DNA from 2 places in the Streptomyces sp. NPDC059875 genome. Region 1 is predicted to be linked to the other one. Evidence: riboswitches for the same ligand, from Rfam matches in the RefSeq annotation. Region 1 holds a riboswitch; the other holds the start of a gene.
The links. A riboswitch is a leader RNA that binds a small molecule or an ion and turns the genes downstream of it on or off. The one in region 1 is predicted to bind S-adenosylmethionine.
Positions count from the first base shown of each region.

Region 2: it holds a riboswitch for S-adenosylmethionine, as region 1 does, so the genes downstream of both, thrC (threonine synthase) here and ACFV9D_RS31505 (aminotransferase class V-fold PLP-dependent enzyme) in region 1, are expected to answer to the same signal.

Region 1 is NZ_JBHWJZ010000034.1:10,482-24,468, forward strand. It holds gene ACFV9D_RS31485 (c-type cytochrome) at 1-750, shown strand, start outside; gene ACFV9D_RS31490 (Rieske 2Fe-2S domain-containing protein) at 747-1,805, shown strand; gene ACFV9D_RS31495 (cytochrome bc complex cytochrome b subunit) at 1,802-3,427, shown strand; gene trpD (anthranilate phosphoribosyltransferase) at 3,577-4,641, shown strand; SAM riboswitch class IV at 4,719-4,835, shown strand; gene ACFV9D_RS31505 (aminotransferase class V-fold PLP-dependent enzyme) at 5,041-6,441, shown strand; partial or broken gene ACFV9D_RS31510 (two-component sensor histidine kinase) at 6,479-6,673, opposite strand; gene ACFV9D_RS31515 (Lrp/AsnC family transcriptional regulator) at 6,753-7,034, opposite strand; gene ACFV9D_RS31520 (rhomboid family intramembrane serine protease) at 7,031-7,780, opposite strand; gene ACFV9D_RS31525 (hypothetical protein) at 7,937-8,179, shown strand; gene ACFV9D_RS31530 (NYN domain-containing protein) at 8,214-9,578, shown strand; gene ACFV9D_RS31535 (NlpC/P60 family protein) at 9,835-10,863, shown strand; gene ACFV9D_RS31540 (NlpC/P60 family protein) at 11,050-12,075, shown strand; gene ACFV9D_RS31545 (hypothetical protein) at 12,116-13,330, shown strand; gene ACFV9D_RS31550 (PadR family transcriptional regulator) at 13,364-13,894, opposite strand.
Region 2 is NZ_JBHWJZ010000008.1:141,030-155,016, reverse strand. It holds gene murQ (N-acetylmuramic acid 6-phosphate etherase) at 1-266, shown strand, start outside; gene ACFV9D_RS12780 (PTS transporter subunit EIIC) at 306-1,802, shown strand; gene ACFV9D_RS12775 (alpha/beta hydrolase) at 1,891-3,384, opposite strand; gene ACFV9D_RS12770 (hypothetical protein) at 3,539-4,138, shown strand; gene ACFV9D_RS12765 (CBM35 domain-containing protein) at 4,361-5,935, shown strand; gene ACFV9D_RS12760 (hypothetical protein) at 6,034-6,978, opposite strand; gene ACFV9D_RS12755 (GNAT family N-acetyltransferase) at 7,007-7,576, opposite strand; gene ACFV9D_RS12750 (SRPBCC family protein) at 7,573-8,040, opposite strand; gene groL (chaperonin GroEL) at 8,157-9,785, opposite strand; gene ACFV9D_RS12740 (cold-shock protein) at 10,099-10,302, opposite strand; gene ACFV9D_RS12735 (MoaD/ThiS family protein) at 10,718-10,996, opposite strand; gene thrC (threonine synthase) at 11,025-12,338, opposite strand; SAM riboswitch class I at 12,332-12,488, opposite strand; gene ACFV9D_RS12725 (glucosyl-3-phosphoglycerate synthase) at 12,610-13,581, shown strand; gene ACFV9D_RS12720 (hypothetical protein) at 13,638-13,987, shown strand, end outside.

The DNA of each region.
Region 1 (13,987 bases):
GCGCTGGCGGCCACTGGGGGGCTGTACGCCGCGTTCGCGCCTGCGGGCACGGCGAAGGCCGATGAAACCGCCCAGTCCCTCGCCATCGAGGAGGGCCAGAAGCTCTACGCCGTCGGCTGCGCCAGCTGCCACGGAACCGGCGGTCAGGGCACCACTGACGGCCCCTCCCTGGTCGGCGTCGGCTCGGCCTCCGTGGACTTCCAGGTCGGCACGGGCCGCATGCCGGCCCAGCAGCCGGGCGCCCAGGTGCCGAAGAAGAAGGTCATCTACACGCAGGCTGAGATCGATCAGCTCGCGGCGTACATCGCCTCCCTCGGTGCCGGCCCGATCACGCCGAAGGAGGGCCAGTACAGCCCCGACGGCGCCGACATCGCCCGTGGTGGCGACCTGTTCCGCTCCAACTGCGCCCAGTGCCACAACTTCACCGGTGAGGGCGGCGCGCTGACGAACGGCAAGTACGCCCCGAACCTCGAAGGCGTGAGCCCGAAGCACCTGTACGAGGCCATGCAGACCGGCCCGCAGAACATGCCTTCCTTCCCGGACACGACGATGCCGGAGAAGGAGAAGAAGGACATCATCGCGTACGTCCAGGCTGTCAACAGCGACAAGTCCGACAGCCCCGGCGGCCTCAAGCTCGGTGGCCTCGGCCCCGTCAGCGAGGGTCTGTTCGGATGGATCTTCGGTCTGGGTGCGCTGATCGCAGTTGCCGTCTGGGTCGCGGCCCACACCGCTAAGGCCAAGAAGTCATGAGTAGCCAAGAGATTCCAGAAGAGAACCTGCCCGCTGAGCAGGACACCGCGCACGGCGCGGTGAAGGTCGCGGTCGCGGACGACCCGTTCGCCGACCCGGGCCTGCCGCCCCACAAGCCGCGCATCCAGGACATCGACGAGCGGGCCGCCCGGCGGTCCGAGCGTGCGGTCGCCTTCATGTTCACGCTGTCGATGCTGGCCACCGTCGCCTTCATCGCCTCGTACGTGATCTTCCCGGTGGACAAGATCGTGTACATCTGGCCGTTCGGCCGGGTGTCCGCGCTCAACTTCTCCCTGGGTCTGACCCTCGGTGCGGCGCTGTTCTTCATCGGCGCGGGCGCGGTCCACTGGGCCCGCACCCTGATGTCCGACGTGGAGATCGCCGACGAGCGTCACCCGATCCAGGCCTCCCCGGAGACCAAGGCGAAGGTCATGGCGGACTTCGCGGCCGGTGCCGCCGAGTCCGGCATGGGTCGGCGCAAGCTGATCCGCAACACGATGTTCGGCGCGCTGTCGCTCGTACCGCTCTCCGGCATCGTGCTGCTGCGTGACATGGGCCCGCTGCCCGAGAAGAAGCTCCGGTCCACCCTGTGGGCCCAGGGCAAGCAGCTCATCAACATGAACACGCACGAGCCGCTGCGTCCCGAGGACGTCGCGGTCGGTTCGCTGACCTTCGCGATGCCCGAGGGCCTGTCGGAGCACGACCACGACTTCCAGGTCCAGATCGCCAAGGCCGCCCTGATGATCGTCCGCATTCAGCCGGAGGACATCAAGGACAAGCAGGAGCTGGAGTGGGGTCACGAGGGCATCGTCGCCTTCTCTAAGATCTGCACCCACGTCGGCTGCCCGATCTCCCTGTACGAGCAGCAGACGCACCACGTGCTCTGCCCGTGCCACCAGTCCACCTTCGACCTCTCCGACGGCGCCCGCGTCATCTTCGGCCCGGCCGGTCACGCCCTCCCGCAGCTGCGGATCGGCGTGAACGACAAGGGCTTCCTCGAGGCGCTCGGCGACTTCGACGAGCCCGTCGGCCCGTCCTTCTGGGAGCGCGGATGAGCACTGTGACCGACACCAAGAAGAAGGCGCCCGCCGGTGAGCGGGTCGCCGACTGGGCCGACGGCCGCCTGGGGATCTACTCCCTGGCCAAGGCCAACATGCGGAAGATCTTCCCGGACCACTGGTCCTTCATGCTCGGTGAGATCTGCCTCTACAGCTTCATCATCATCATCCTCACGGGCGTCTACCTGACGATGTTCTTCCACCCGTCGATGAACGAGGTGGAGTACCACGGCAGCTACGTCCCGCTGCAGGGACAGCTGATGTCCGAGGCGTTCAACTCGACCATGCACATCTCCTTCGATGTGCGCGGTGGCCTGCTCATCCGGCAGATCCACCACTGGGCGGCGCTGATCTTCCTCGCCGGCATGTTCGTGCACATGATGCGCGTGTTCTTCACGGGCGCGTTCCGCAAGCCGCGTGAGATCAACTGGCTGTTCGGCTTCCTGCTGTTCTTCCTGGGCATGTTCACCGGCTTCACCGGTTACTCGCTCCCGGACGACCTGCTCTCCGGCACCGGTGTCCGCTTCATGCAGGGCGCGATCCTGTCCGTGCCGATCATCGGCACGTACCTGTCGATGTTCCTGTTCGGCGGGGAGTTCCCCGGCGGCGACTTCGTGGCCCGGTTCTACTCGGCGCACGTCCTGCTGCTGCCCGGCATCATGCTCGGTCTGGTGGTCGCCCACCTGATCCTGGTCTTCTACCACAAGCACACGCAGTTCGAGGGCCCCGGCCGTACGAACAAGAACGTCGTGGGCATGCCGCTGCTGCCGGTCTACATGGCCAAGGCCGGAGGCTTCTTCTTCCTGGTCTTCGGTGTCATCGCGGTCATCGCGGCGATCGCCTCGATCAACCCGATCTGGGCACTCGGTCCGTACCGTCCGGACCAGGTCTCCACCGGCGCCCAGCCCGACTGGTACATGGGCTTCGCCGAGGGTCTGATCCGTGTCATGCCGGGCTGGGAGATCAACCTCTGGGGCCACACGCTCGTCCTGGGCGTGATGATCCCGCTGGCGATCTTCCCGCTGGTCCTCGCGGCGATCGCGGTCTACCCGTTCATCGAGTCGTGGATCACCGGCGACAAGCGCGAGCACCACATCGCGCAGCGCCCGCGCAACGCTCCGACGCGCACCGGCTTCGGTGTCGCCTGGATCACGGCGTACATGATCATGCTCGTCGGTGGTGGAAACGACCTCTGGGCCACCCACTTCCACCTGTCGCTGAACTCGATCACCTGGTTCGTCCGGATCTCCTTCTTCGTCGGACCGGTCATCGCGTTCATCGTCACCAAGCGGATCTGCCTCGGCCTCCAGCGCCGGGACAAGGACAAGGTGCTGCACGGTCGCGAGTCCGGCATCATCAAGCGCCTGCCGCACGGTGAGTTCGTCGAGGTGCACCAGCCGCTCAGCCAGGGCGAGCTCTACAAGCTCACGGCGCACGAGCAGAACAAGCCGGCCGAGCTCGGCCCGCTCGTCGACGAGAACGGCGTGGAGCGCAAGATCGGCCGCATGGAGAAGCTCCGGGTCAAGCTCAGCAAGGGCTACTACGGCGAGGACAACCAGATCGCCAAGCCGACCGCCGAGGAGTACAAGGAGATCACCAGCGGCCACGGCCACCACTGATCACCTTCCCCCCAGGGCTTCGCCCTGAGGGGGGACCCCTGAAGGTCGCCACAGCGGGAGCCCCGTCCATTCGATGGACGGGGCTCTTTGCCGTCCCCGCGGATCGATAGGGTGGTGTCCTATCCGTTACGCACTGACCAGGAGCTGCCATGAGCGCTGCGACCCCCGCTGGAGGACCGACGTCGGCGGACCGCTCCTGGCCCGGCGTCCTGAACACCCTGCTCGGCGGCGACGACCTCGGCAGCGAGGCGGCGGCCTGGGCCATGGACCGCATCATGAGCGGAGAGGCCACCGACGCCCAGATCGCCGGATTCGCGGTGGCCCTGCGCGCCAAGGGCGAGTCGGTCCAGGAGCTCACCGGCCTCGTCGAGGCGATGTACGCGCACGCCAACCTGATCGACGTGCCGGGACCGAGCGTGGACATCGTCGGCACGGGCGGCGACGGCGCCAAGACCGTCAACATCTCCACCATGTCGGCGATCGTGGTGGCCGGCACCGGCGCGAAGGTCGTCAAGCACGGCAACCGGGCCGCGTCCAGCGCGAGCGGCGCCTCCGACGTCCTGGAGAAGCTCGGTGTCAATCTGCAGCTGACCCCGCAGCGGGTCGTCGAGGTCGCGGAGGAGGCCGGGATCACCTTCTGCTTCGCGGTGAAGTTCCACCCGGCGCTGCGCCATGTGGCCGCGGCCCGCGGCCAGCTCGGCGTACGGACCGTCTTCAACTTCCTCGGTCCGCTCACCAACCCGGCCCGGGTCAAGGCCCAGGCGACCGGTGTGGCCGACGCCCGGATGGCCCCGATCATGGCCGGCGTGCTCGCGGAGCGCGGCTCCTCGGCGCTGGTCTTCCGCGGCGACGACGGCCTGGACGAGCTGACGACCACGGCCACCTCCCGGGTGTGGGTGGTACGGAACGGTGCGGTGCGCGAGGAGGCCTTCGACCCGCGGGACGTCGGCATCGAACTCGTACCGGTGGAGGCGCTGCGCGGCGCCGACGCCTCGTTCAACGCCGATGTGGCCCGTCGGCTGCTCGCCGGCGAGACCGGTCCGGTACGGGACGCGGTGCTGCTGAACTCGGCGGCGGCGCTGACGGCCCTGGAGCCGGGGGAGGGCACCCTGGTGGAGCAGTTGCGCGAGGGGATCGCGAAGGCGGCGGAGTCGATCGACTCGGGCGCTGCGAGGCAGGCGCTGGAGCGCTGGGTCGCGGCCAGCAACAGGTAGGCGCACGGCGCGGACCCCGTTCCGGAATCCGGAACGGGGTTGCGCGGCGGCGATCACGTGGCATACGTTCTGTGCCAGGTCATGAGTGACAGCCATTAAGCCCCGGCTGGCTGTCCGGCAACCCTCCGTCCGTGGCGGGGTGCCCCGGGTGAAGACCAGGCCGTAGGCAGCAAGGTCTACGGCAAGCGCGGACCCCTGCACGCGTTGAATGTGTGCGGCCCTGGGGTCCTGGTCCTCAAGGGAGCAGTCTCGTGAGCAAGCGAATGCGTTAGGGCCTTCGGCCCCGTTTCCCCACCCTCCGCACGAACACCGTGTGTCGAGGCAACACCCGTACGAGGCACCCCACTTCGCGCTGCCCTGCGGGCCTTTCGCTGCCCAGTCCTGCCAGGAGATACCGCCATGTCCGCGTACCCGAACGCCGCCGCCACCACTGCCACCGCCACCGACTCCGAGGCCGGCGACCCCTGCTGCGCCGCCCCGCTTCCGGTCCTCGGCCGGGACGTCACCGTCCCGCTCGTGACCGGGGGCGAGGTCACCTACGCCGCGCTCGACTACGCCGCCAGCGCGCCGGCCCTGCAGCGGGTGTGGGACGACGTCGCCGCCTACGCCCCGTACTACGGCAGCGTCCACCGCGGAGCCGGGTACCTCTCGCAGCTCTCCACCGACCTCTTCGAGAACAGCCGCGCCACGGTCGCCGAGTTCCTCGACTGCCGCCCCGGCGACCAGGTCGTCTTCACCCGCTCCACCACCGACTCGCTCAACCTGCTCGCCGCCACGCTCCCCGCCGGTTGCGAGGTCTTCGTCTTCGAGACCGAGCACCACGCCTCGCTGCTGCCGTGGAAGGACGCCCGGGTGACGTACCTGAACGCGCCCCGCACCCCGGCCCAGGCGGTCGAGACCCTGGAGCGCGCCCTCGCCGACCGTGACCCCTACGGGCCCGCCCTCGTCTGCGTGACCGGCGCGTCCAACGTCACCGGGGAGCTGTGGCCGGTGAAGGAGCTGGCCGCCGCCGCCCACGCGCACGGCGCCCGGATCGTCCTCGACGCCGCCCAGCTCGCGCCCCACCACCCCGTCTCCGTACAGGAGCTGGACGTGGACTGGGTCGCCTTCTCCGGGCACAAGCTGTACGCCCCGTTCGGCTCCGGCGTCCTCGCCGGCCGCGCCGACTGGCTGCAGGACGCCGAGCCGTACCTCGCCGGCGGCGGCGCGTCCAAGAAGGTCGCCCGCCGCACGGACGGCGGAGTGGACGTCGAGTGGCACACCACCGCCGCCCGCCACGAGGCCGGTTCGCCGAACGTCATCGGCGTCTACTCCATCGCCTCCGCCTGCAAGGCGCTCACCGAGGCCGGGTTCGACGCGCTCGTCGCCCGCGAGCAGCACCTGATCACCACCGTCCGGGAGGGCCTGGCCGAGGTGCCCGAGGTGAAGGTGCTCTCGCTCTTCGGCGACGAGGCGCCCCGCGTCGGCGTCATCTCCTTCGTGGTGGAGGGCTGGAACAGCTCCCACTTCGCCGCCGCGCTCTCCGCCGAGTACGGCATCGGCGTCCGCGACGGTCTCTTCTGCGCCCACCCGCTGGTCCGCACCCTGCTCGGCAGCGACCCGCAGACCCAGGGCGAGTGCGGGGCCCCCGAGGCGGCGCCCGGCGAGAAGTCGCTCAACGCCATCCGGGTCAGCTTCGGCGCCGGTACGCCGGACGAGCACGTGGAGCGCTTCGTCCAGGCGGTGAAGGAGCTCGTCCGCAACGGTGCGCAGTGGAACTACCGCACCGAGGGCGGCCGTTGCGTCCCGGACCGCGGCTGATCCGTCCCCCTCACGTCGCCGGCCGGGTCCCCGGCGTGGCGCTGTCGTCCCGGCCCCGGACGGGGATCCGCCGGGTCGGATCGCGCTCGGTCAGCTCGGCGGCCGTCGCGCGCACCACTCTTACGGGTGCAAGGATGCGGCCCGCGACGGCCCAGCCGATCCCGGTCGTCATCGGCAGCGCCACGCCCGATATGGCAAGCAGAGCGCGGAATGCCTCGTCGACGACCGCCCGGCCGGCGCGCGCGAGCGGCCGCCGGGATGAGGCCCCGATGAGGATTCCTTCATCCTCACCGTGGACATCGGCGCCGTAGTCAGGACTCCAGACCGATGGCGAAGGCCGCTTCCAGGTCGTGCTGGGAGTACGTACGGAAGGCCACGTGCGTGTCCGTCGCCTCGACGCCGGGGATCTTGCTGATCCGGCCGGGGATGACGTCCGCCAGGTCGTCGTGCCGGGGCACCCGGACCATGGCGATCAGGTCGTACGTGCCGGTCACCGAGAAGACCTCGCTGACGCTGTCGAGCGCGGCGATCGACTCCGCGATCTCGGGGATGCGGTCCACACTGGTCTTGATGAGCACGATCGCGGTGATCACGGCTGGCTTTCTCCCTCGGTCGCCGCGGCTGGGGACCTCACTGTATCCCCACCTCGGTAGCGCCCCCAGGCATAGAGGAAGCCGACGGCGAAGCCCACCACATGGGCCAGGTACGCGACTCCGGGCCCGGACCCGGCCGTCCGCGCCGCGAGCCACTGCAGCACGAACCAGAAGACCAGCACGATCCAGGCCGGGAACCGCAACGGCAGGAAGAAGAGGAACGGGAACAGGCTGGTCACCCGGGAGCGCGGGAAGAGATACAGGAACCCCCCGAGAACCCCCGAGATCGCGCCCGACGCCCCCACCAGCGTCTGCTCGCTGCTCGCGTGGGCCGCCGCGTAGCCCAGCAGCGCCAGATAGCCGCAGCCGAGGTAGAAGAGGAGGAAGGGGACGGCCCTCATCCGTTCCTCGGCCATCGCGCCGAAGACGTACAGGAACAGCATGTTCCCCAGCAGATGGAGCCAGCTGCCGTGGACGAAGAGGGCGGTGAGCGGGGTGAGCAGGGCGCGCGGCTCGCTGCTCATCAGCTCCGCCGGTACGACCCCCCAGCGGTGGAAGTACGCGCTTTGCGCCGCCAGGGCCGCGTCCCCGGTCCCGTACGCCGGATTGAGGCCGGACACCGGGCTGATCAGGAACGTGAAGCAGCAGACGGCGATCAGGCCGTACGTCACCGCGGGGCCGGTCCGGGCGCCCCGCCACGCACCCCGGGCCGCCTCCGGCCAGTCGAACCGCCGCCAGTCGATCATGGACAGATCATGGCGTAACGGGGCCCAACTGGACAGAGTGCCTCGCCGCGACACGGGGTACCTGCGAGGCCGTAGGGTTACGGGCAGTACCTCCGCAGTTCAACGGCGCACCGCGGCACCCGCACCCGCATCACGCACATGAAAGAGGACGGCACGATGACGACGGTTCCCCTGCCGACCGCCGAGACCCGCTGGCGCTGCACGCTCTGCGGCAATCTGACCCGGTTCGACGTGACCCGCTCTTCCAAGGTCGTCGAGTACGTCCATCTGGACCTCGCTGGCGAACCGAAGGTCGAGGAGCGCGAGGTGGTCAGTGAGACCATCGAGTCGGTCCGGTGCCGCTGGTGCAACGCGGTGGACCAGATCGAACTGGTGGACAGGCCCGGCACCGCCTCCTGACGGAGCGGAGCCCATGACGATGGGGTGACGGATCGTGGAGCAGCCCGCGCACGGTGGTGAACCGGCCGGCGCGGCAGGTGACGCTGCCGAGACGCTCGACCGCCCGCTGCCGGACGGCGTGCGGCGGAGGGTCGTCGCGCTGGTCTCGGACGCCTTCGGCGGGCTGACCGTCGCGGAGCTTCCGGCACCCCTGCGGCAGTACGCGCGGTTCACCGCGAGCCGGCGCGCCAAGTTCGCGGGCAACGCCATGGCCACCGCCCTGGAGAGCGACCCGCTCTTCCGGCAGCGGATCGGCGAGCGGTTCAAGGAGGCCCAGCCCGAGCTGGCGGGGGCCGTCGAGTCCGGCGCCCCGCCCGCCGCGGCCGACCCCGTCGACGTCGCCGCGGCCGCCTACGTCCTGCGCCCCACCGGCTGGGTCAAGCTGGTCGCCGCCGCCGGTGAGGAGGCCCAGCGCGCGGACGCCGAGCGGGCCGACGAGGCCGGCCGGCGCGAGCTGGAGCGGCTGCGGGAGGAGGTCGCCACCGCCAAGGAGCGCGGCCGCGCGGAGACCGAGCAGCTGCGCACCGATCTGGAGGCGGCCCGCAAGGAAGCCGAATCGCTTCACCGCAAGCTGCGCAGCGCCCAGAGCGATGTGAAGCGCGGTGAAGCCGCGCTGCGTCGCGTCCAGACCGAGATCGACACCTTCCGGGCGGAGGCGGCCGCGCAGGTCTCCGCCGCCGAGAGCGAGACCCGGCGGCTCAAGGCCCGGCTCGGCGAGGTCGAGGCGGCCCTGGAGGCCAGCCGGCGCGCCGCCCGTGAGGGGCGTTCCGTGGAGGACATGCGGCTGCGCCTGCTGCTCGACACGGTGCTCGACGCCGCCCAGGGGCTGCGCCGCGAACTGGCCCTGCCGCCCGTTTCCGTCCACCCCGCCGACACCGTCGACGCGGTGGAGCCGGGCCGGATGTCCCCGAAGGACATCGCGGCCCGCGCGCTCTCCGAGACCGATCCCGCGCTCCTGGACCAGCTGCTCGCCCTGCCGCAGGCCCATCTGGTCGTGGACGGCTACAACGTCACCAAGACCGGCTATCCGACGATGCCGTTGGAGAAGCAGCGGCTGCGGCTGCTCGGCGGGCTCTCCGCGCTCGCGGCCCGCTCGGGCGCCGAGATCACCTGTGTCTTCGACGGCGCGGAGCTCGCGGCCCCGGTCCTGCTCGCCCCGCCGCGCGGGGTGCGGGTGCTGTTCTCCAAGCCGGGTGTCACCGCCGACGAGTTGATCCGTCAGCTGGTGCGCGCCGAGCCGCCGGGCCGTCCGGTCGTCGTGGTCTCCACCGACCGCGAGGTCGCCGACGGTGTGGCGAAGGCCGGTGCGCGCCCGGTCACGTCCGCCTTGTTGCTGAAGCGGCTTTCGCGCACCTCGTGATGTCTCGTAACTCCTGGGCTTAATGCCCGAATTCTGGAGGGCGTACGGTCAAGTGGCCGCTACTGCCCGTGTGGTGTGTGTAAATAAAGTGCTGCGTGAGCGAGATTTTGCTCATGAGGATTTGAACTGATCACAACTTGGTCACTAGGGTCAGGCCTCGAACCTTCGCACGGTTGATCGTCCATCCGGGATGACAGCGGAGGAACCGCCTGCCGCAGCCTGGTTGGGCGGCTCGAGGAAGAAGGAGCTCGCCTTCGTGGCGTCCCACCGTCGTCCCAAGCAGCCGAGCCGCACCCGTGTGACCGTGCTCACCGCGACCGCCGCAGCCGCTGTCGCGCTCTCCGCCCAGACCGGTGCCCAGGCGGCTCCGAAGCCGAAGATCGACGACGTGAAGTCGAAGGTCGACAAGCTGCACCACGAGGCCGAGGAGGCCACGGAGCAGTACAACCTGGCCGAGGAGCGTCGGGGCAAGCTGCAGAAGGAGATCGGGGCCCTCCAGGACAAGGTGGCCCGCGGTCAGCAGGAGCTCAACTCCCTGCGGGACAACATCGGTTCGGTCGCCAGCGCGCAGTACCGCTCCGGTGGCATCGACCCGGCCATCCAGCTCTTCCTCTCCGCCGACCCGGACACCTACCTCGACAAGGCGTCCGCGATCGACCAGCTCGGTGCCAAGCAGGCCGACGTGCTCCAGTCGATCCAGGCCAAGCAGCGCACCCTCGCCCAGCAGCGCGCCGAGGCGACGACGAAGCTCGCCGACCTCGAGGACGTCCGCAAGACCCTCGGCGAGAAGAAGAAGACCTTCCAGGGCAAGCTCGCCGACGCGCAGAAGCTGCTCAACACCCTGACCGCCGCCGAGCGCGCCAAGATCCAGGACGAGGAGCAGCGCGCCAGCCGCGCCGCGGGCGACCGCGTCGACCTCGGCAACGAGGTGCCGGCCTCGGCGCGTGGCCAGGCCGCGCTCAGCGCCGCCGCCACCCAGATCGGCAAGCCGTACGTCTCCGGTGCCGAGGGCCCCAACTCGTACGACTGCTCCGGGCTGACGCAGTGGGCCTACCGCCAGGCCGGCGTCTCGCTCACCCGCACCACCTACACCCAGCAGAACGACGGTGTGAAGATCGGCCGCAGCCAGCTCAAGCCGGGCGACCTGGTCTTCTTCAACAGCCTGTCCCACGTGGGCCTGTACGCCGGCAACGGCACGATCCTGCACGCCCCCAAGCCGGGCGCCTCGGTCCGCTACGAGTCGATGAGCTACATGGGCACCTTCCAGTTCGGCGTGCGCATCTGACGCATCCCGACATGACGCCCAATCGGGTGGTTCGTCGCATCCTCGACTGACGTGACGCCCCGCCGGTGACCTGTGGTCTCCGGCGGGGCGTCACTTTGTGTGCCCGGCGCCTTCGTTGGACGGGGGGTGATCACCGGCTACTGTCTGCCGCGCCAGTCTGGGTACCAGTCGATCGGAGCGCGCTACGTGGCGTCCCACCGCCGACCCGCGAGGGTCACCGTCCTGACCGCCGCCGCGGCCACCGCGGCCACGGCCTTCGGTGCCGTCCCCGCGAACGCCGACCCGAGCGGCACCACGGAGGCCACCAAGGCCACGGTCGACCGGCTCTTCGAAGAGGCCGAGCGGGCCACCGAGGGCTACAACAAGGCCGACGAGCGGGCGGATGCGCTGCGTACGTCGGTCTCCCAGGCCCGGGACGGCCTGGCCCGCGGCCAGGAGCGGATCAACCGCATGCGGGGCGCGCTCGGCTCGGTCGCCGGCGCCCAGTACCGCTCCGGCGGCATCGACCCCGCCCTCGCGCTGCTGCTCTCCGCCGACCCCGACTCGTACCTCGACCGGGCCTCCGTGCTCGACCGGGTGGCCGCCCGACAGGGCGCGGCGCTCGGCCAGCTCCAGGCCGAGCAGCGGCGGTTGAACCAGAAGCGGACCGAGGCCGGCCGCCTCCTCGCCGAACTGGAGCGCAGCCGGACACAGGTCGCCCGGCACAAGCGCACCGTCGAGCGGAAGCTCGCCGAGGCGCGCCGGGTCCTGGAGTCCCTGAGCGCCCAGGACCGCGCGGAGTTCGACCGGGACGCCCGGGCCTCCCGCTCGGGCCGCGACGGCATCGACGAGGAGCTGCCGCCGCTCGCCGACCTCGGTCCGGCCTCCTCCCGCGCCGCCGCCGCGGTGATCGCGGCGCGCAGCGCCATCGGCAAGCCCTATGTGTGGGGCGCGACCGGCCCGCGCGCCTTCGACTGCTCCGGCCTGATGGTGTGGTCGTACCGGCAGGCCGGGATCAGCCTGCCGCGGACGTCCTCCGCGCAGCGGTACGCGGGACGGCAGGTGCCGCTCTCGCAGGCGCAGCCCGGCGACCTCGTGACGTACCGCAGCGACGCCAGCCATGTCGGGATCTACGCGGGAAACGGGCAGGTGATCCACGCCCCGTACCCCGGGGCGCGGGTGCGCTACGACCCGGTCGGGATGATGTCCCACGCGACGGTGACCCGGGTCTGACCGTACGACCGCCCGCTCGCCTGCCCGTACGATCGGGAGCGTGGCAGGTCAGGGGAGTGGAGCGGCGCGCAGGGCCGCGGTCTGTCTGCTGACCGTCCTGCTGGCCCTCGCCGGGTGCGCGGCCCCCGAGCCGCCCGACCCCGCGCCGGGGCAGATCCGGACGCTCCTCGACCGGCACGCGCGGGCGGTGCTCGCCCGGGACGAGGCGGCCTACGCACTCGCGCTCGACCCCTCGCTCGCGCCCGCCGCGCTGAAGGAGTTCGATCACCTCGCCGAGGTGCCGCTGGCCTCGTGGGACTACCGGCTCAAGGACGTCGACCGGGCGGGCGGGGACCGGGCGACCGTCCGCGCCGACCTCACGTACCGGATCAAGGGCTACGACTCCGGGCCCGTCACCGCCGAACGCGTCCTGGACCTGATCGAGCGGGACGGCCGCTGGTACGTGACCGCCGACCGGGCCGGCGAAGGCGCCGCCCAGCAGCTGTGGCAGCAGGGCGAGGTGGAGGCGGTACGGGGCGGGCGCAGCCTCGTCCTCGGCGTCGGGCAGTCGGAGCAGCGCCTGAAGGCGATCGCGGCGGCGGCCGACCGGGCGGTGCCCGCGGTCTCGGCGGCCTGGTCCTCGCCCTGGGCGGGCCGGGTCGTGGTGCTCGTCCCCGCCTCGCTGGACGCCATGGGCGGGCTGCTCGGGGCGCCGGCGGCCTCGTACCGGGGGATCGCGGCCGTCACGACCGGCGAGGTCGGCGGCGGCCCGGACGCCCCGGCGGACCGGGTGATCGTGAACCCCGAGGCGTACGGGGTCCTCGGCGACTTCGGTCAGCAGGTCGTCCTCACGCACGAGACGACGCACGTGGCCACCCGCACCGCGACCTCGGCGGCCACGCCCGTGTGGCTGTCGGAGGGCTTCGCCGACTGGGTCGCGTACCGGGGCACGGGCCGCACGGCCGTTCAGGCGGCGCCGGAACTGCGCCGCGCGGTCCGCGCGGGCGACCTCCCGGCGGCCCTGCCGGACGACAAGGCCTTCGCCTTCGGCGGCGACGCGGACGCCCTGGCGCGCGCGTACGAGAGCGGATGGCTGGCCTGCACCCTCATCGCGGAACGCTGGGGCGAGGCGAAGCTGACCGACTTCTACCGCGCGGTCGGCGCCCACCCGGGCCGCGAGGGCTCGGTGGAGAAGGCGATGTCCGACGTACTCGGCACGACCCCGGAGGCGTTCACCGCGGACTGGCGGACGTTCCTGCGGGAGCGGCTGGGCTAGGTCCTGTCCGGCGGATCATGGCCCAGCCGGCCGTCAGGCCTCGGACTCCAGTTCTGCCAGGGCCTCCGTCAGCCACTGTTTCTCCGCCGTGCCCGTCGCGCGGGCGATCCGCAGCATGCCCTGGCGGAACAGGTCCGGTTCCTCCTCGGCGCGCACCGGGGCGCCGTCCTTGTAGAAGAAGCTGGCCGGGGTGTTCAGGAAGGCCTGGCGGCGGCGGAGGACGGCGGCCTGGGCCGCGCGGTCCGGGAGGAGGCCCAGGAAGGACAGCAGCGTGAAGAAGCGCTGGCCGTCGGTGATCTCGGCGTCCTTCGGGTCGCGGAGGCGTGCGAACAGCTCCGCGCGGCCGTCGGCGGTCAGCGACAGCATCCGCCGCGGCGCCGCGCTCGTGCCCGGTTCCGTACGGCGCTCGATGAGCCCCGCCTTCACCATCCGGGTGATCGCCGGGTAGAGCGCCCCGTCGCTGACCGGGCGCACATGGCCGCTCAGCCCCTGGATGCGGTCCTTCAACTCGTACCCGTGCAGCGGCTTCTCGTACAGAAAGCCGAGGATCGTCAGCTCCAGCACCCCGCTCCTCCTTCGCGCTTGTCCCGGACCCGCGCGTCATGCTACCTCTAATCGAGGTGCCTCGAATCGAGGTATCTCGGTTCGAGGGGGAGA
Region 2 (13,987 bases), on a different contig from region 1:
TCCGGCTCGGCAAGACGTACGGAAACCTGATGGTCGACGTCCGCGCCTCCAACGAGAAGCTCCAGGCACGGTCGCGGCGGATCGTCTCCCTCGCCACCGGCGCCCCGGACGAGCAGATCGAGACCGCGCTCGCCGCCGCGGACGGCGAGGTGAAGACCGCGATCCTGATGATCCTCGCCGACATCGATGCCAAGGCCGCCGACCAGCGGCTCACCGACTCGGCGGGCCATCTGCGGGCCGCCCTCCACGCCGACGGCACTCCCTGACCCTCCCCCCGCCCCCGCACAGCAAGGCACCACCGCACCATGAGCACAGACGACAAGAACCGCGCCATCGCCGCCGCGATCCTCCCCCTCGTCGGCGGCGCAGAGAACATCGGCTCCGTGGCCCACTGCATGACCCGGCTCCGGCTGGGTCTGCGGGACCGCTCGCTCGTCCAGGACGAGGCCCTGAAGGCCCTGCCGTCCGTGATGGGTGTGGTGGAGGACGACACGTACCAGATCGTGCTCGGCCCGGGCACGGTCGCGAGGGTGACGCCGGAGTTCGAGGCGCTGGTGGCCGCGGCTCCCAAGCCGTCCGCGGACGACCTGGCGGCTCAGGGCGCGGCGATCAAGGCGGCGCAGAAGGCCAGGAACGCCACCCCGTTCAAGCTGTTCCTGCGCCGGATCGCGAACATCTTCGTCCCGCTGATCCCCGCTCTCATCGGCTGCGGCATCATCGCCGGCCTCAACGGCCTGCTGATCAACCTGGGCTGGCTGCCGTCCGTCACCCCCGCGCTCGCGGCGATGGCGAGCGGGTTCATGGCGCTGATCGCGGTCTTCGTCGGCTTCAACACGGCGAAGGAGTTCGGCGGTACGCCGATCCTGGGCGGCGCGGTCGCGGCGATCATCGTCTTCCCCGGCGTCGCGAAGATCGACGCCTTCGGCCAGACCCTGTCGCCCGGGCAGGGCGGTGTGCTCGGCGCGCTCGGCGCGGCGGTGCTCGCGGTGTACGTCGAGAAGTGGTGCCGCCGCTGGGTCCCCGAGGCGCTCGACGTCCTGGTCACCCCGACCCTCACGGTCCTGGTCTCCGGGCTGGTCACGATCTTCGGCCTGATGTTCGTGGCCGGTGAGATCTCGACCGCGATCGGCGACTTCGCCAACTGGCTGCTGGCCAACGCGGGCGCGGGCGCCGGCTTCGTCCTCGGCGGTCTGTTCCTGCCGCTCGTGATGCTGGGCCTGCACCAGGCCCTGATCCCGATCCACACCACGCTGATCGAGCAGCAGGGCTTCACCGTCCTCCTCCCGATCCTGGCGATGGCGGGCGCGGGCCAGGTCGGCGCGGCGGTGGCCGTCTACGTCAAGCTCCCCCGCAACGGCTCGATCCGCCGCACCATCAAGTCCGCCCTCCCGGCCGGTTTCCTGGGTGTGGGTGAGCCGCTGATCTACGGTGTCTCGCTTCCGCTGGGCCGCCCGTTCATCACGGCCTGCGTCGGCGGCGCGTTCGGCGGCGGTTTCGTCGGCCTGTTCAACATGCTGGGCGACAAGGTCGGCTCGACGGCGATCGGCCCGTCGGGCTGGGCCCTGTTCCCTCTCCTCGACGGCAACAAGGGCCTCGGCGAGACGATCGCGATCTACGCGGGCGGTCTGCTGGTCGGTTATGCGGTCGGCTTCGTGGCCACGTACTTCTGGGGCTTCAGCAAGCAGCTCCTGGAGGAGTTCGACGTGGAGACGGACCCGGTGGAGGTCCCGGTGGCGTCCGGCGGCACGCCGGCCCCGGAGGCCCCGGAGGCACCGCAGGCCCCGGAGCCCGTGAAGGTCTGACGTACGTACGGAGACGAGGGCGGCACCCCCGACCGGGGTGCCGCCCTCCTCCGCGTACGGGGTCCGCCAGGGAACGTTCGGCGTCGCGTCAGTCCGCCACCCCGTTCGCGCAGTGCGTGTCGGAGGCCGGCCGCACGCCCGTACGCAGGAACTCCGTGACGGCCCGGTTCCCGCACGCGTTCCCGTTGCCCAGGTACATCCCGTGCCCGCCCTGGTCGACCGTGACCAGGCGGGCGCGCTCGCCCAGGGCGGCGCGCATCTTCAGGCCGGCGGCGTACGGGGTGGAGGGGTCGCGGAGGCTCTGGATCATCAGGATGTTGGAGGGGCCTTCGGACGTGATCCGCGTCGGCTTCTCCTCCGGCGCCTTCCAGAAGGAGCAGGGGGTGATGTTGGCGGGCAGTCCGGCCGTGAGCGGGTGGCGGGCCCGGTCCACGGTCACCGCGCGCCGGTAGGAGTGGACCGAACCGGACCACTTCACGTCGTTGCAGATCACGCCGACCGTGATCGCCGCGTCGGTGTCCGGCAGCGGCGCCGCGAGCATCCCCGGCAGGACCGGCTTCGCGGTGGGGTTCTGGGCCGCGACGACCAGCTGGGCGAAGCCGGCGAAGGAGGTGTCGGCGTACAGGGCGTTCTGCAGGGCCTGCCGGAGCACGTTCCCGGTCAGCGGCACGCCCGGGGTGGTCGACTCCTTCGGCTCGCGGTCCAGGCGCGCGGCCAGGTCCAGGATCGACGACCGTACGTCCGCGGGCCGTTCGGCGAGCCGCAGCCCTTCCTTCGCCCGGTCCGGGTGCGCCGCCCACGCCGCGAAGTCGGGGAACCGGTCCTCGGCGCCCTGCGCCATGTACCGCATCCAGCCCTGCGCGACCAGCTTCGGGTTCGGGTCACTGCTGCTGTCGAGGACCCAACGGTCGGTGTGCTGCGGGTACTTCTGCGCGTACACGGCCCCGACGTACGTGCCGTACGACACCCCCCACGCGGAGAGCTTCTCCTCCCCGAGCGCCTGCCGGAACCGGTCCAGATCCCGTGCCTGGTTCGCCGAGGTCATGCTGCGCAGCTCGTCGCCGCCGTTGCGCAGGCAGGTCTCGGCGATCCGCCGGGAGCGCTCGACGTTCTCGTCGATCGACCCGTCGGCGCCGGGCCAGGACCGCAGGTTGACCATCCACCGGTCGTCCTCGTCGAGCCCACAGCTCGCCTTCACGCTGCCGCCGACCCCGCGCGGGTCCATGGCGACGAGGTCGTACGCCCCGCCCAGTTCCTTCGTCAGCGCCGCGCCCTTCTGCGAGAGCCGCTGCACGCCGGAGCTCCCGGGCCCGCCCGGGATCACCGCGAGCGCACCGCGCCGCGCCTCGGGACTGGTGCTGCGGATCCGGGACACGGCCAGGGGGACCTGCCGGCCGTCGGGGTCGCTGTAGTCGAGCGGCACGGAGAGCGTCGCGCACTCCTGCCCGAGCCCCACGGGTCCACAGCGCTCCCAGTCGAGCCCCGCGCCGGTGTCGGCCGCTCGGGCGACGGTGGTGAGGGAGGCCGCGACGGCGGCGGCGGAGAGGGCGAGAACGAGGCCGGTACGTCCGTAAGTCGTCATGCGACAAGCTTTGTTGACGGGGCCTCACGCTCCCATCCGGCGACCAGGACGGTACGGGGTGGGGCTAGCCCCCCGGCGCCGCCGTCGTGAGCGGCTGTGCGATTGACTGGGGCCGGCAATGAAGGGACGACGCGTAACTCATGGGGGCCACGCAATGAAGAGCGAAGACACTCCGCTGATACCGGACGCGGTGTGGCTGGAGGAACGGCTGGGCGAGGGCTCGCTCTGGCGACCGGACGAGGCCGACCTGCCGGCCGAGCTGACCGATGCCCCGTCGAGGGAGTTCCTGCTCACGGTCGGCTTCCCTGCCGTCCACCTCGGCGTCGCGGGAATCGACACGCGGCACGTGCGGGACGAGGACGGGCTGGAACCGTTCGATTCCGACGAGATCTACGGCCGCCGCTACCCCGACGACGACTCCCCGCCCAAGAACTTCAGCTTCACCGTGGTCGTCCGGGGCGACCAGCACCTGATGCTCGAAGCGGCGGACGGTGGCATCACCCACTACGACCCCAACGGCTGGGACCACGCGGACGGTTGGCAGGGCCCTGCCGCCGATTCCCTCCCTCAGCTGGCCCTGCTCCTCGGCCTCATCGCCGAGTCGAGCGACGCCCTGGAATCGACCGACGACGCCGTATGCGCGGCGGCCGCCGCCGATCTGCGTGAGCGCATGATCGGCCAGGACTGGAACGTGGCCGAATCCGCGTTCTGGGACGAGGTCTTCGAGCACCTCGGCTGGGAACGGGACGAGTAGCACGACCGCCCCCGAGACGGCCGGGGCCCGCGAAGAGGAGCCCCGGCCGGCGAGCCGCACGGGGCGGCGTCACCACCCCTCGAAGTTCAGCCATCTGAACAGTAATCACGTACATGACTATTGACGCGTCCGTGACGGCACCCCTAGCTTCCGGGGAAAGCGCTTTCTCGTCCAGTCCCGGAACGCCTTCCCTCCCCCACAGGAGACCTCACGATGCCCACGATGCATCTGCGATCCGTCACCGCCTGCGTCAGCCTGTTGGCTGGAACCCTCGTCGCCCTGTCCGGAAGCACGGCGCACGCCGCATCCACTCTGTACGAAGTCGAGGCCGCCCCCGCCGTCTGCACCGGCACCATCGACTCCGACTGGTCCGGCTTCTCCGGCAGCGGGTTCTGCAACGGCACCAACGCCGTAGGCGCCTCTGTCCAGTTCACCGTGAACGCTCCGGCCGCCGGAACGGCGACGCTCGCCGTCCGGTTCGCCAACGGGACCACCGCCGCGAGGCCGGCCGGCCTCGTCGTCAACGGATCCACCGTGCAGACGCCGTCGTTCGAGGCCACGGGCGCCTGGACCACCTGGGCCACCAAGACCCTGACCGTCACCCTGAACGCGGGCAGCAACACCATCCGGCTCAACCCCACCACCGCCGCCGGCCTGCCCAACGTCGACTCCCTGAACGTCACGACCGCCGACGGCCCGCCGCCGGCCGGCACCGCGCTGTACGTCGCTCCCAACGGAACGGACAGCGCCGCCGGAACACAGTCCGACCCGACGACGCTCACCTCCGCGATCACCCGCATCTCCGCCGGCGGGACGATCTACCTCCGCGGCGGGACCTACAGCCACTCCACGACGATCACCATCCCGCCCGGCAACAACGGCACGGCCGGCGCGCTGAAGAAGCTGTCCGCCTACCCGGGTGAGACCCCGGTCCTGAACTTCTCCGCCATGACCGAGGACCCGGCCAACCGCGGCCTCGCCCTGAACGGTTCGTACTGGCACGTCAACGGCATCGTCGTCGAGCGCGCCGGCGACAACGGCATCTACGTCGGCGGCAGCGACAACGTCATCGAGCGCACGGTCACGCGCTTCAACCGCGACACCGGCCTCCAGCTCGGCCGCATCGCCTCCACCACGCCCCGCGAGCAGTGGCCGTCGGACAACCTCGTCCTGAGCGCGGAGTCGCACGACAACGCCGACTCCGACGGTGAGGACGCCGACGGCTTCGCCGCGAAGCTCACGGTCGGCACCGGGAACGTCTTCCGCTACGCCGTGGCCCACCACAACATCGACGACGGCTGGGACCTGTACACCAAGACGGACACCGGACCGATCGGCCCGGTGACCATCGAGGACTCCCTGGCGTACGACAACGGCACCCTCAGCGACGGGTCCCAGGCCGGCAACGGCGACCGCAACGGCTACAAGCTCGGCGGCGAGGACATCGCGGTCGACCACGTCGTCCGGCGCAGCATCGCCTTCCACAACGGCAAGCACGGGTTCACGTACAACAGCAACCCGGGCACGATGACGGTGTCGAACAACATCGCGATCGACAATGCCCAGCGCAACTTCTCGTTCGACGCCGGCACTTCGGTGTTCCGGGGCAACACCTCCTGCCGCCCCACCAGCAGCGGGACGAACGACCGGACCATCGGTGACGTCGACGCTTCGAACCAGTTCTGGTCCGGCTCGAACGGCTCCCGGTGTTCCTCGTACACCGGGGCCCTGAGCTGGTCCTACGCCTCGGACGGCCGCCTCGCGGTGGCCTTCGGCGGCCGTCCGGTCACCTGGTGAGCCTCAAGAGGTGACTGCCCCGTCTGCGTACGCGTCGGCGTCGGCCTCAGCGCTCCGGGCCGAGGTCGACGCCGTCAGCACACGCCAACTCGCCACCATCAGTAGCCACCGCCGGCGCAGCTGAAGCCACCGCAGCCGTAGCCGCTGCTGAAGCCCCCCGAGCCTCCGGTGGCGGTGCCACCGGACGGGTTGCTCCGCGGGAAGGGGGCCGGGCGGGGAGGGGGCGAGGTGAACGTCTTGTAGTTCTCGTGGAACAGCTCCTGCCACCAGCTCCCGAAGCCGACGCCCTCCAGCTCGCGCTCCGTCTCGGCGAGCGCGGCGTCGTCCCACACCACGGTCGGGAGATCCAGGTCCTTGAGCGCCTGCCGCAGCCCCGACAGGTCCACCCGGGGGCTCTCGTCCAGGGGAGTCGTCGCGGGCGCTTCGCCGTGGGCGACGTCGTGCCGGAAGGCGTACGCGGCCCGCCAGCCCACCTCCGTCACCACCGCCCAGCCCCAGAGCGGCCGTTCGGCGAGCAGCGCCCTGCGGCGCCTGCCCTCTTCCTGTTCCCGGGCCAGCTCCCGCGCCCGCGCGGCGGCCTTCCTCTTCTCGGCCTCGATCGCCTGCCGGATCTCCCGGCCGACGGGCTCGTACGCCTCACCGGCCTCCCGCATCACCCACTCGTACCGCCGCCGCGTCTCCTCCCACTCGCCCATGGCGCGGCGCAGAGCGAATTGCTTCCACCCCGGGACGGCGACGGCCCGACGGTAGGCGGCCTCCAGTTCGGCGCTGACGTCGTCCACGGCGGTGGCGTACGCGACGGCGGCCGTCACCCACCGGCCGCAGGCCTCCGCCGTGCACGAGACGAGGTCCCCCGAACCGTCACGGGGCCCCGGAGTCCGCACAAGAAAGAGGGAGGGCGCCCGCCGCCCGTCGAGCAGCCGATGGAACGAGTGCTCGTGGACGCGGACCTTCCCGTCGAGCGGGGCGACCGGATCGTGACGCGTCTGCCGGGGCAACAGCTTCCCGTGGTGAGTGAGGTACAGCGGCTGTAACCGACCCATCGACTCCACCCCCACGATCCCGTTCCCCTCAGCCTTCCCCCGCCCCCGGCCCCCGAAGCGTTCCGCCCCGCACCCTCCCGTACATCACCATGTCCCGGCGCTCCCCGCCCACTTCCTGCCAGGACCGCAGCACCCCCTCCCGTACGAAGCCCGCCCGCTCCGCCGTCCGGGCCGAGGCATCGTTCCAGGGTTCGACGAGCAACTGGAGGCGCGGGATGCCCAGTTCACCCAGTGCCCACGCGCTCACCGCCGTCAGCGCCGCCCCGGCCGCGCCCTCGCCGCGGCAGGACGGGGCGATCCAGTAGCCGAGGGTCGCGCGGCCCTCGGTGAGGTCGCGGAGCCAGAGGCCGATCATGCCCACCGGCCGCGCGTCGCGGCGCCGGACGATGACGAAGGGGTAGCCGGCAGCGGTCTCGGAGCGGGTCCACTGGCGGCGGACGAACGCCTCGCCCTCCGCCTCCGAGTACACCGGCGGGACGGTGGTGATCAGCGGGATGTACGGGTCCGTCGACGCCTCCTCCACGAGGGGCAGGTCGGCCCGCTCCCAGCGGCGCAGTTCAAAGGCCCCGGCCGCCAGCCGGGGAACGATCAGGCTCACATCGTGCGAAGGTACTCGGCCAGCCGGTCGTACTCCTCCTTCACCCCGTCCTCCATCCCGGTGGCCAGCGCCTGGTCCCGGATCTCCGTCGACGGCCAGAGCGACGTACTTGTCAGGGCCGTGCCGCCGTCCGGGGTGTCGTCGAAGGTGAGGGTCACATGGACCGGCGGACCCGGCATCAGCTCGAAGGTCTCCGTGTAGACCAACCGCTCGCCCGGGACGATCTCCTCGTACGCCCCCGAGAACACGATCTCCTGTCCGTCCGGCGCCTGCTGGCCCCAGCGCCAGGCGCCGCCGATCCGGAGATCGATGTCGCAGACCGTCGTGGTCAGGGCGGCGACCCCGTACCACCGGCGGACGTGCTCGGGCTTCGTCCACGCCTCCCAGACGCGGGCGGGCGGGGCGTCGAAGGTTCGGGTGATGACCAGCTCGCGGTCGGTCGGTGTCGTCAGCAGCGTGATCATGGATCGCTCCCGCCTCTGGGGACTCTCTTCCCAGCATCACCCCGAACGCCCGAGGGCGGCACCCCCAGCAGGGAGTGCCGCCCTCGTCGTACAACCAGGATCTACCGAGCCGTGGCTCAGAAGTCCATGTCACCGCCCGGCATGCCGCCCGGAGCGGCCGCGGAGGCCTTCTCCGGCTTGTCGGCGATGACGGCCTCGGTGGTCAGGAACAGCGCGGCGATCGAGGCCGCGTTCTGCAGGGCGGAGCGCGTCACCTTCGCCGGGTCGATGATGCCCTCGGCGATGAGGTCCACGTACTCGTTGGTCGCGGCGTTCAGGCCGTGGCCGACGGGCAGGTTGCGGACCTTCTCCGCCACGACGCCGCCCTCGAGGCCGGCGTTGACGGCGATCTGCTTCAGCGGGGCCTCGAGGGCCAGCTTCACGATCGCGGCACCGGTGGCCTCGTCGCCCGACAGGTCGAGCTCGAGCTTCTCGAAGACCGAGGAGGCCTGGAGCAGGGCCACGCCACCACCGGCGACGATGCCCTCCTCGACGGCCGCCTTCGCGTTGCGAACGGCGTCCTCGATGCGGTGCTTGCGCTCCTTGAGCTCGACCTCGGTCGCGGCGCCGGCCTTGATGACCGCAACACCGCCGGCGAGCTTCGCCAGGCGCTCCTGCAGCTTCTCGCGGTCGTAGTCGCTGTCCGAGTTCTCGATCTCGGCACGGATCTGGTTGACGCGACCGGCAACCTGGTCGCTCTCGCCGGAGCCGTCGACGATCGTGGTCTCGTCCTTGGTGATGACGACCTTGCGGGCGCGGCCCAGCAGGTCCAGGCCGGCGTTCTCGAGCTTGAGGCCGACCTCCTCGGAGATGACCGTGCCGCCCGTGAGGATGGCGATGTCGTTCAGCATGGCCTTGCGGCGGTCGCCGAAGCCCGGAGCCTTGACCGCGACGGACTTGAAGGTGCCGCGGATCTTGTTGACGACCAGGGTCGACAGGGCCTCGCCCTCGACGTCCTCGGCGATGATCAGCAGCGGCTTGCCCGACTGCATGACCTTCTCCAGGAGCGGGAGCAGGTCCTTCACGGAGGAGATCTTGGAGTTGACGATCAGGATGTACGGGTCGTCCAGGGACGCCTCCATACGCTCCATGTCGGTGGCGAAGTACGCCGAGATGTAGCCCTTGTCGAAGCGCATACCCTCGGTGAGCTCCAGCTCCAGACCGAAGGTCTGGGACTCCTCGACGGTGATGACGCCTTCCTTGCCGACCTTGTCCATCGCCTCGGCGATGAGCTCGCCGATCTGGGTGTCGGCGGCGGAGATGGAGGCCGTGGAAGCGATCTGCTCCTTGGTCTCGACATCCTTCGCCTGCTCGAGCAGGGCGCCCGAGACGGCCTCGACGGCCTTCTCGATGCCGCGCTTGAGGGCCATCGGGTTGGCGCCGGCGGCCACGTTGCGCAGGCCCTCGCGGACGAGCGCCTGGGCGAGGACGGTCGCGGTGGTCGTACCGTCACCGGCGACGTCGTCCGTCTTCTTGGCGACTTCCTTGACCAGCTCGGCGCCGATCTTCTCGTACGGGTCCTCGAGCTCGATCTCCTTGGCGATGGACACACCATCGTTGGTGATCGTGGGGGCGCCCCACTTCTTCTCGAGGACGACGTTCCGGCCCTTGGGGCCAAGGGTGACCTTGACGGCGTCGGCGAGCTGGTTCATCCCGCGCTCGAGACCGCGCCGTGCCTCCTCGTCGAACGCGATGATCTTGGCCATGTGAAGTGGTCCTCCCGGACATGGGGTGGATAACGCTCCAGGACCGCGCCGACGCCCGCGACGGACGGCCTGCGTACCCGATGGTTCCTTGCCCCACCTGGCCGCGGACCTCGTCTGCCCGATCCTCGTAAGCACTCTCACCTTCAGAGTGCTAACGCCAATGATTAGCACTCGGCCCATGCGAGTGCAAGCGACTCCCACAGATCGGAAGGGGCCCACGGGGGGACTCCGGACACGCACGAGGGGTCCGCATCCTGGTCAGGATGCGGACCCCTCGGCGTGAGTGCGTACGTGGTGGCCGATCGCGCCGTGCTCAGACGGCGAGCTTGACCATGTCCGCCTGCGGACCCTTCTGGCCCTGCGAGATCTCGAACTCGACCCGCTGACCCTCTTCAAGGGTGCGGTAACCGTCCATCTGGATCGCGCTGTAGTGGACGAATACATCCGCACCACCGTCGACCGCGATGAAGCCGTAGCCCTTCTCCGCGTTGAACCACTTGACGGTGCCCTGAGCCATGCCTAACTCCCCTATTACTGGCCCTTGCGCGGGACCGCACTTCGCGGACCCGGGTCAGACCCTGCGCCGGAACGCGTCGACCGCGGCTGAATGTATCTGCCCAACTGCCCTCTGCAACAGGTCAATCGGACGAGAATTCTGGGCACGCCGTAAAGGAGAATTGAGGAGAATTCACTGAATTCCGGGGCAAGTCGGGCCCGGCAAAGTGCGCAGAAGGTACACAACACTCGAACACTTTGGCTGCATCTTGTCGGGTGCGGACGCATTCTCATATGCGTCTGGCACAAGCAGCGGAGAGGAGCCGGGGGGACTTCCCCAACTCTACCGCGCTCAACCATGCAGAATTGCCCCCTCCGCTTACTCGCGGAGGGGGCAATTCAGATGACCGTGGGTAACTCGAAGCGGTCCGTGTGGTTCAGCAGCCGCCGGCGACGGCCGGGATGATCGAGACTCCGGCGCCGTCCGGCGTCGCCGTCTCCAGACCCTGCTCGAAACGGACGTCGTCGTCGTTGACGTACACGTTCACGAAGCGGCGCAGCTTGCCCTGGTCGTCCAGGACGCGGGCGGCGATGCCGGTGTGGTTCTTCTCCAGGTCGGCGATGACCTCGGACAGGGTCGCGCCCTCCGCCGGGACCTCGGCCTGGCCGCCCGTGTAGGTACGGAGGATCGTGGGGATACGGACCTTGACGCTCATGTGGTGCTGCCTTCCGTAACGAGGGGGGTCAGTGGGCCAGGCCGGCGTCGCGGAACGCGTCCAGGCTCGGCTTGATGGTGGCGGTCGCCTGCGAGGTGTCTGCCACCGCGTCCAGGGTCTTGAGGCCGTCACCGGTGTTGAGCACGACCGTGGTGAGGCTCGGGTCGATGAGACCGGCCTCGATCAGCTTCTTCGTCACGCCGACCGTCACGCCGCCCGCCGTCTCGGCGAAGATGCCCTCGGTACGGGCCAGGATCTTGATCGCCTCGACGACCTGCTCGTCGTCGACGTCCTCCACCGCACCGCCCGTGCGGCGCGCGATGTCGAGGACGTACGGGCCGTCGGCCGGGTTGCCGATCGCGAGGGACTTGGCGATGGTGTTCGGCTTCTGGGGCCGTACGACGTCGTGGCCGGCCTTGAAGGCCGTCGACACCGGGGAGCAGCCCTCGGCCTGGGCGCCGAAGATCTTGTACGGCTTGTCCTCGACGAGACCGAGCTTGATGAGCTCCTGCAGACCCTTGTCGATCTTGGTGAGCTGCGAGCCGGAGGCGATCGGGATCACGAGCTGGTCGGGCAGGACCCAGCCCAGCTGCTCGCAGATCTCGTACGCGAGCGTCTTCGAACCCTCGCCGTAGTACGGGCGCAGGTTGACGTTGACGAAGCCCCAGCCCTCGCCGAGCGGGTCGCCGATGAGCTCGGAGCAGAAGCGGTTGACGTCGTCGTAGTTGCCCTCGATGCCGACGAGTTCACCGCCGTAGACGGCGGCCATGACGACCTTGCCCTGCTCCAGGTCGTGCGGGATGAACACGCAGGAGCGGAAGCCGGCGCGGGCGGCCGCGGCGCCGACGGCGCCGGCCAGGTTGCCGGTGGAGGAGCAGGACAGGGTGGTGAAGCCGAAGGCGCGGGCGGCCTCGAGGGCCTGGGCGACGACGCGGTCCTTGAAGGAGTGCGTCGGGTTGCCGGAGTCGTCCTTGACGTAGAGCTTGCCCGGCTCGACACCCAGCTCGCGGGCGAGGTTGTCGGCCTGGACGAGCTTGGTCCAGCCCGGGTTCAGGTTCGGCTTCTCGGCGACGTCGGCGGGGACGGGCAGCAGCGGGGCGTAGCGCCAGATGTTCGCCGGGCCGGCCTCGATCTGCTTGCGCAGCGCCTCGGGGTCACCGGTGGGAAGGTCGTACGCGACTTCGAGCGGGCCGAAACACAGCTCGCAGGCGAAAATGGGGCCGAGGGGGAACTTCTCACCGCATTCACGACAGGAGAGTCCGGAAGCCGGACCGAGGTCAACCGTCTGAGTGGTGGTGGAAACAGTCTGTACAGCCATGGAGGCGAGGCCCTTTCTCCTCATCTTTCCCATGACGAACGTCGCCATGAGACGGATTTGGCACCTTCCCTAGCCGGGAGCCTCGCGGGCGCAGTGCGACGACTGCGGACGAGACCGACTGGAGGGTTGCCGGGGCTTCAACGGGCCGTTTCCCTCTGCCCCTCTGGATGAGCGGTATTCGGTTGTAGGACGCGGGTGGCACCCCGACATGCATCGGGCTTCCGCGTTGTTCAAGACTGTAACCGAAGGCATGGACGCTTGAGATGGTCGTCCGAACCGCGAGATGGAGATCACCTTGCTGGATGAAGTGGAGCGCTGGCTGGCCCGGCGGTCCTGGTCCGTGGCAGACCGTCCGCTGGAGCAGCTGCTGGCCGCCAAGCGGGGCACGACGGTCAGCGTCGTGCTGCCCGCGCTCGACGAGGAGGCGACGGTCGGCGACATCGTCTCGGTGATCCGCCGCGAGCTGATGTCCGAGGCGGTCCCGCTGGTCGACGAACTCGTGGTGATCGACTCCGGTTCCACCGACCGTACCGCGGAGGTCGCGGCGGCGGCGGGGGCGCGGGTGGTGGCGCGGGACGAGATCCTCCCGCGGATACCGGCCGTGCCCGGCAAGGGCGAGGTGCTGTGGCGGTCACTGATGGTGACCGACGGTGACATCGTCTGCTTCGTCGACGCGGACCTGAGGGACTTCTCCGCCGACTTCGTCACCGGCATCGTCGGCCCGCTCCTCACCGAGCCGGACGTCGACTTCGTGAAGGCGATGTACGACCGCCCGCTCGGCACGGAATTCGACGGGCTCGCCTCCGGCAAGACTCCAGGCCAGGGGGGCCGGGTGACGGAGCTGGTGGCCCGCCCGCTGCTGAATCTGCACTGGCCGCAACTGGCCGGTTTCGTCCAGCCGCTGGGCGGAGAGTACGCGGCGCGGCGCTCGCTGCTCGAGAGGCTGCCCTTCCCCGTCGGTTACGGAGTGGAGCTGGGCCTCCTCGTCGACGCACTGCACACCGTCGGCCTCGACGCCCTCGCCCAGGTCGACGTCGGGGTCCGCAAGCACCGCCACCAGGACGGGCAGGCGCTCGGCCGGATGGCGGCGGCGATCTACCGGACGGCGCAGCTGCGACTGTCCCGCGGACATCTGGTGCGGCCGCGGCTGACGCAGTTCGAGCGGGGTGACGGGAAGGGCTTCACGCCGCGGACGTACGCCGTGGACACCGAGGAGCGGCCGCCGATGCTCGACATCACGGAGTACGCGCACCGCCGCGTGGCGTAACACCAAATGATGACGCATTTTGCCTAAATTTCCGTTTTATGCGGTTCACATATCGAATGACCATGCTTGCGGTGCTCGGCTCGCTGTCCCTCGCCGTGGCCGGTCCGGCCGGTCCGGCCACGGCGGACGTGGTGGAGCCCTTCGGCAAGCGGTACGAGGAGTCCCTGTACGGCGACTTCAGGACCATCGGCAACACGGTCATGGGCTGCCCCACCGCCCCTGCCGACCTGGCCGCGCGCTGTGTCGCCGCCGCCGCAGGCCAGGGCGGCGACAACAACAACACCTTCGTCATGGAGCGGATCAACACCGCCTCCATGGCCGACGGCTACGGCTCCAGCACCGGCCGCGTGGAGATCCCGGCGGGCGCGAAGGTCGCCTACGCCCGGCTCTTCTGGGGCGGCAACGA